One region of the Rhizobium sp. 0TCS1.26 genome, then DNA from elsewhere that is predicted to be linked to it. Evidence: riboswitches for the same ligand, from Rfam matches in the RefSeq annotation. Region 1 holds a riboswitch; the other holds the start of a gene.
What was found. Region 1 has a riboswitch for S-adenosylmethionine ahead of AAIH46_RS11740 (O-succinylhomoserine sulfhydrylase). Riboswitches for the same ligand answer to the same signal wherever they lie in the genome.
Positions count from the first base shown of each region.

Region 1 (3,397 bases):
CCCGCTGATCCTCGCCTTCCTCGGCTACGGCATCTTCGTGCTGATCTCCAACACGGTGGTGGAAATCCCGGCAGCGACGCTCTTCCTGATGCTGGTCGACACCGCCAACGTCTTCGGCAGCTATGCCACGTTCCTGGCGCTCGGCGTCGGATCGATGATCGAGACGGAACGGCGCAAGGTGGGCTGGCGGTGGGTGGCCGTTCCGCTCCACTGGCTGATGAATTCCTATGCCGCCTGGCGCGCCGTCAACGAGCTGCGCACCAATCCGTTCTTCTGGAAGAAGACGCCGCACCGTCCGGTCCGCCAAGCGGATAAGACCGACAGCCGGCCGCTTTGACCGGATCGTTGACACCATGAGGAGACACTGGGGAGTGGAGCGGGTGAAGGGAATCGAACCCTCGTATTCAGCTTGGGAAGCTGCTGCTCTACCATTGAGCTACACCCGCCTGCGGTGCGCAGGATTAGCATCAACAGCGCGGCGGCTTCAAGCGAAAAGGCGGCAGCCAAGGGAACCGGTGCGTTGCTTGCAAACCGTCTTCAGTACACGGGAAGAGCCGCCTGGCGCTGCCTCAGCCGCGAAAATGCTTGGAGAGTTTCAGCCCTTGCGCCTGATAGTTGGAACCAAGCCCGGAGCCATAGAGCGCCTGCGGGCGTTCCTGCATATGCTCGAAGACAAGCCGGCCGACGATCTGGCCGTGCTCGAGAATGAACGGCACCTCGTGGCTGCGCACCTCGAGAACCGCACGGCTGCCCGACCCGCCGGACGGCGCGTGGCCGAAGCCCGGATCGAAGAAGCCGGCATAGTGTACGCGGAACTCGCCGACCAGCGGATCGTAGGGCGTCATTTCCGCGGCATAGAGCGGCGGCACATGCACAGCTTCTCGCGACACCAGGATGTAGAATTCGTCGGGATCGAGGATGAGGTCGTCGCGGCCGCGGCTGTAGAGCGGCTCCCAGAAATCCAGGACATCGAGCACTGCCTTGCGATCGACATCGACCACCGAGGTATGATGCTTGCCGCGGTAGCCGATCAGCCCGTCGGGGCCGGTGCCCTTCAGATCGATCGAAAGTGCGATGCCGCCGCCTGAAACGTTGGGGTTTTCGCTCGCCACCAGGGTTTCAGCCTCGTGCAGGGCGACGACGTCCGCCTCGCTCAGCAGCGCCTGGCCGGTCCGGAAGCGGATCTGCGACAGGCGCGAGCCGCGCCGGACGATGACCGGAAAGGTGCGCGGCGAGATCTCGAGGTATAGCTGCCCCTTATAGCCGGCGGGGATCTTGTCGAATTCCTGCGCGTGGTCGACCATCACCCGGGTGAAGATATCGAGGCGGCCGGTGGAGCTTTTCGGGTTGCAGGAGGCCGACAGGTCGTCAGGCAGATCGAGACTTTCCATCAGCGGCACGATGTAGACGCAGCCGGTTTCGAGAACCGCGCCCGGCTCAAGATCGATCTCGTGCAGCGTCAGCCGCGCCAGCTTGTCGGCCACCGTATGCTCGCGGCCGGGCATGAAGCTGGCGCGCACGCGCAGCGCCTTCGAGCCCAGCCGCAGGTCGAGGCTGGCCGGCTGGATCTGGTCGTGATCGAGCTGCGCCTCGCTTTTCAGCCTGCCGCCGTCGAAGAGTGCGCCTATGGCGCGGTCTGCCAGAATGCCCGCTGTGCGTATCATTGCCCTTATCCTTCCGGGGGACAAAAGCAAAAGCGGGGAATTGACGCAAGGATTGCTTGGGGCTATCCAAGCTTATCCCGTGGTGATTTGGCCGGTCGGCTTGCAGCCACGTTAAACAAGTGGCTAAAAAGACCGGGTGCGAAACCGGTCTGCTATGCGACCGGTTTTTTTGTTTGAAGTGGTGACACATGAGCAAGACTTGGCGCCCCGCAACCCAACTCGTCCACGAAGGCACGCTGCGCTCGCAGTACGGCGAAACGTCTGAAGCGATCTACCTGACGCAAGGGTTCGTCTACGAAAACTCAGCCGCTGCCGAAGCCCGTTTCAAGGGCGAGACCGACGGCTTCATCTACGCCCGTTACGGCAGCCCCACCAACGACATGTTCGAAAAGCGAATGATCGCACTCGAAGGCGCCGAGGATGCGCGCGCCACGGCATCGGGCATGGCCGCCGTTTCCGCCGCCATCCTCTGCCAGGTGAAGGCCGGCGACCACATCGTTGCCGCCCGCGCACTGTTCGGCTCCTGCCGCTACGTGGTGGAAACGCTGGCACCCAAATACGGCGTCGAATGCACGCTGGTCGACGGCCGGGATCTCGCCAACTGGGAAGCGGCGATCCGCCCCAACACCAAGGTGCTCTTCCTCGAAAGCCCGACCAACCCGACGCTTGAAGTGGTCGACATCGCCGGCGTCGCGAAGCTCGCCGACCAGGTGGGGGCAAAGCTGGTGGTGGACAACGTGTTTGCGACCCCGCTCTTCCAGAAGCCGCTGGAGCTCGGCGCGCACGTCGTCGTCTATTCCGCCACCAAGCATATCGACGGCCAGGGCCGCTGCCTCGGCGGCGTGATCCTGTCGGACAAGGAATGGATCAACGAGAACCTGCACGACTATTTCCGCCACACGGGTCCGGCCATGTCGCCGTTCAACGCCTGGACGCTTCTGAAGGGTCTGGAGACGCTGCCGCTGCGCGTCAGGCAGCAGACGGAGAGCGCTGCAAAGATCGCCGACTTCCTCGCCGATCAAAGCAAGGTGGGCAAGGTCATTTATCCGGGTCGCAAGGATCATCCGCAGGCCGATATCATCGCCCGGCAGATGTCGGGCGGCTCTACGCTCGTCTGCTTCGAGCTGAAGGGTGGCAAGGACGCAGCCTTTGCGCTCCAGGATGCGCTGGAGGTTATCAAGATCTCCAACAATCTCGGCGATGCCAAGAGCCTGATTACCCATCCGGCAACCACGACGCACAAGAACCTCACCGACGACGCACGCGCCGAGCTGGGCATTTCGCCCGGCACGCTGAGGCTTTCATGCGGGATCGAGGACGGCGACGACCTGGTCGAGGATTTGGCCCAGGCGATCGCCAAGGTCGCCGGCTGACGGACGCCGGCCGCTCGTCGCGAGCGGCATCAACTAGGCAAATACATGCAGCTCGCGCTCCGGCGCGGGCACGTTTCTTGACCTCAGCCACTTCCTGTACAATATCCCTAGCCACAGGATTGAGGTCTGCATGTATCGCGCACGGACGAGGGACATAGAGGTCGCCGTTGAACCCTATTATCTGGAGGAGCAATCCGACCCGGATGAGAGCCGCTATGTCTGGGCCTATCGCATCGTCATCGCCAACCATTCGGAGCTGACCGTCCGGCTGGTGCATCGCTACTGGAACATCACCGATCAGAACGGCCTGGTGGACGAAGTGGAAGGACCAGGGGTCGTCGGCGAACAGCCGCGGCTGAA
Region 1 is NZ_JBCIYV010000002.1:936,388-939,784, forward strand. It holds gene AAIH46_RS11725 (glycosyltransferase family 2 protein) at 1-337, shown strand, start outside; tRNA gene AAIH46_RS11730 (tRNA-Gly) at 373-446, opposite strand; gene AAIH46_RS11735 (2'-deoxycytidine 5'-triphosphate deaminase) at 570-1,664, opposite strand; SAM riboswitch at 1,734-1,812, shown strand; gene AAIH46_RS11740 (O-succinylhomoserine sulfhydrylase) at 1,853-3,037, shown strand; gene apaG (Co2+/Mg2+ efflux protein ApaG) at 3,168-3,397, shown strand, end outside.

Region 2 (3,397 bases), on a different contig from region 1:
GCGGATAGCGCGCATTGCGGATCGTCAGGCCTTCGAGTGCCGTGAAGCCGAGCACCGAGAACAGCGCACCTTGCGGCAGGTCGAGTTCCAGCCGGTCGCCGCCGGTCATCGGATAGGCTTCCTCATCACCGGACGAGAGCATTACCTCGTAGCCGTCCTCGACCAGACCGAGACCGTTGAGGTAGTGCTGCAGTGCATGGTCGGAACGTTCGCCGCCCAGGGCCCCGGCAAAGATCAGCCGGGTGGCGCCCCGGGCGATGGCTTCGGCGACGGCGATCTCGCCATCGGTCGCCGCCTTCGATGCCGGGTAGGTGCGGCGCTCGATATCCGGCCACATGCGGCTTAGTGCGGCGTCGCTGCTGTCGAAATCGCCCACCCAAAGCTCCGGCTTCAACCCCAGGCCCTGCGCATGGCGCATGCCGCTGTCGGCGGCAATGACCCTCGTTCCATCGACAAGCGCACGCAGCCGATCGGTGAGGGTCAGGTGGCCGCCCAGAAGGATGGTGAAGGAGGATGAACTCATGGCCTGCCCTTAGCGCATCTTCGGGCAAAAGGGAAAGGCCGAAGACGCGGCAGCGGGCGGCTTGAAGGTCGCGGCGGCTATCGCCGCGGCCGATGTCGGGATGGATAGGACTCTAGCGCTTCTTCGGGGCGGCGGCTTCGGCGCCCTTCAACTGGGTGGTGAAGGTGGAAGTCGGCGCTGCGGCGGCCTTCGTCTTGTCCTTCTTCGGTTTGCGCACTTCGCGGTTCGAACGTACCTGACCTTTGGCCATTGATCTTGTCCTTGTGGCCCGGCTCCATCTGCGGAGGGGCGTTGCGGGGGTAGCAAGCTGTATCGGATGTGGTGGCGGATCGGTTTGTCGAGGGCGGCGGGCAGACCGTCTTTCTCAGAGGCTGGTTTCCGGGACTGGCTATGCGAGAGTGACATCCTGTCCGGAGTGGCTGTCGGCCGCATCGATTGGCTGATCGGAAGAAGAAGGCTGGCGGCACGCAAGGCTTCGGCCGCCGCTCCGGAGCGACCTTCGGCTGGCCCTGCGATGTCTCGTGACCTTTTGCCAGCCTCGCAGATCGGCTGGGGAATACAAGCGCAATCTTGTGGCCCCAGGCGTCCGGACGCCGCTTGCGGACCCGGTGCCGGCTGATTACCTTCCGCCCAGGCCTTTCGAACCCTGCAGGAGCATCCACCGCATGCAATTTACCGGTACCGCGGACTACATCGCCGACAAGGACCTGATGGTCGCGGTCAATGCAGCGATCCGCCTCGAGCGGCCGCTGCTGGTGAAGGGCGAGCCAGGTACCGGCAAGACCGAACTGGCGCGGCAGGTGGCGGCGGCGCTCGATCTGCCGATGATCGAGTGGAACATCAAGTCGACGACCAAGGCGCAGCAGGGGCTCTACGAATACGACGCAGTGTCGCGGCTGCGCGACAGCCAGCTCGGCGATGCGCGGGTGAACGCGGTGTCGAACTACATCCGCCAGGGCAAGCTGTGGCAGGCCTTCTCCTCGGACACCAAGGTGGTGCTGCTGATCGACGAGATCGACAAGGCAGACATCGAGTTCCCCAACGACCTTCTGCAGGAACTCGATCGCATGGAATTCCACGTCTACGAGACGGGCGAGACGGTGAAGGCCAAGGTCCGGCCGATCGTCATCATCACCTCCAACAACGAGAAGGAACTGCCGGACGCGTTCCTGCGCCGCTGCTTCTTCCATTACATCCGCTTTCCGGATGCCGAGACGCTGTCGCGGATCGTCGACGTCCACTATCCCGGCATCAAGCAGACCCTCGTGCGCGCCGCACTCACCCAGTTCTACGAGATCCGCGGGACTGCGGGCTTGAAGAAGAAGCCGTCGACCTCGGAGGCGCTCGACTGGATCCGGCTGCTGGTGTCGGACGACGTCGATCCCGAGACGCTGCGCGGCGACGTCAAGAACGCGCTGCCGAAGCTGCACGGCGCATTGCTGAAGAACGAGCAGGACGTGCATCTCTTCGAGCGCATGGCGTTCATGGCGAGGCGGGAGCGATAGGTGGCAAGGCCGGACATTCCGGATTGATTGACCTTCGGCTGCGAAAGGCCTATTGAGGACACTCTTCGTGGTGATTTGGCCGGCCGGCTTGCAGCCACGTTAAAAAAGTCGCTAAAGGGCCGCGAGAAGATGTGAAACCTTCCACGGACCGGTCGCGACCATTCGCTGCCGGTTTTTTTGTTTTTGTAGGTTCGAGCCCATGCCGATCAAGATCCCCGATACCTTGCCCGCCTTCGACGCACTGGTGAACGAGGGCGTGCGGGTGATGACCGAGACCATGGCGGTGCGGCAGGACATTCGTCCGCTGCAGATCGGCCTGCTCAACCTGATGCCGAACAAGATCAAGACGGAAGTGCAGATGGCCCGTCTGGTCGGTGCCTCGCCGCTGCAGGTCGAGTTCTCGCTGGTACGGATCGGCGGCCACAAGGCCAAGAACACCTCGGAAGAGCACCTGCTGTCGTTCTACCAGACCTGGGAAGAGGTGAAGGACCGCAAGTTCGACGGCTTCATCATCACCGGCGCGCCGGTCGAGATGCTTCCCTACGAGGAAGTCACCTATTGGGAGGAGATGCGGCAGATCTTCGACTGGACCGATACCCATGTCCATTCGACGCTCAATGTCTGCTGGGGCGCGATGGCCGCCATCTATCATTTCCACGGCGTGCCGAAGCACGAGCTGAAGGAAAAGGCGTTCGGCGTCTACCGGCACCGCAATCTCTGCCCGTCCTCCATCTATCTCAACGGCTTCTCCGATGATTTCCAGGTGCCCGTGTCACGCTGGACGGAAGTCCGCCGCGCCGACATCGAAAAGGTCCACGGGCTGGAAATCCTGATGGAATCGGAAGAAATGGGCGTCTGTCTCGTTCACGAGAAGAAGGGCAACCGGCTCTACATGTTCAATCACGTCGAGTATGATTCCACATCGCTGGCGGACGAATATTTTCGCGACGTGAATGCCGGAATTCCGATCAAGATGCCGTACAACTACTTCCCGCATAACGATCCGGCACTGACGCCGCAGAACCGCTGGCGCAGCCACGCGCATCTGCTGTTCGGCAACTGGATCAACGAGCTCTACCAGACCACCCCTTACGATCTGGAGCAGATCGGCACGCGGTAGCAAGGACCCGGCATGTTCATCCCCTTCTTCCTGAAGCTGAAGGACGCCAGGGTCCCGGTCACGCTGCGGGAATTCCTGGACCTTCTGGAGGGTATGGAGGCCGGACTTGCCGATTTCGATGTCGAGGCCTTCTATTACCTCGCCCGCGCCGCGCTGGTGAAGGACGAGCGCCACATCGACCGCTTCGACCAGGTGTTCTCCGCCCATTTCAGCGGCGTCGAGGCCATCTCCGGCATGGAGGTCAACGAG
Region 2 is NZ_JBCIYV010000004.1:287,760-291,156, reverse strand. It holds gene AAIH46_RS19190 (thiamine diphosphokinase) at 1-523, opposite strand, end outside; gene AAIH46_RS19185 (hypothetical protein) at 636-773, opposite strand; gene AAIH46_RS19180 (AAA family ATPase) at 1,189-2,028, shown strand; SAM riboswitch at 2,086-2,163, shown strand; gene metA (homoserine O-acetyltransferase MetA) at 2,228-3,148, shown strand; gene AAIH46_RS19170 (vWA domain-containing protein) at 3,161-3,397, shown strand, end outside.
Region 2: it holds a riboswitch for S-adenosylmethionine, as region 1 does, so the genes downstream of both, metA (homoserine O-acetyltransferase MetA) here and AAIH46_RS11740 (O-succinylhomoserine sulfhydrylase) in region 1, are expected to answer to the same signal.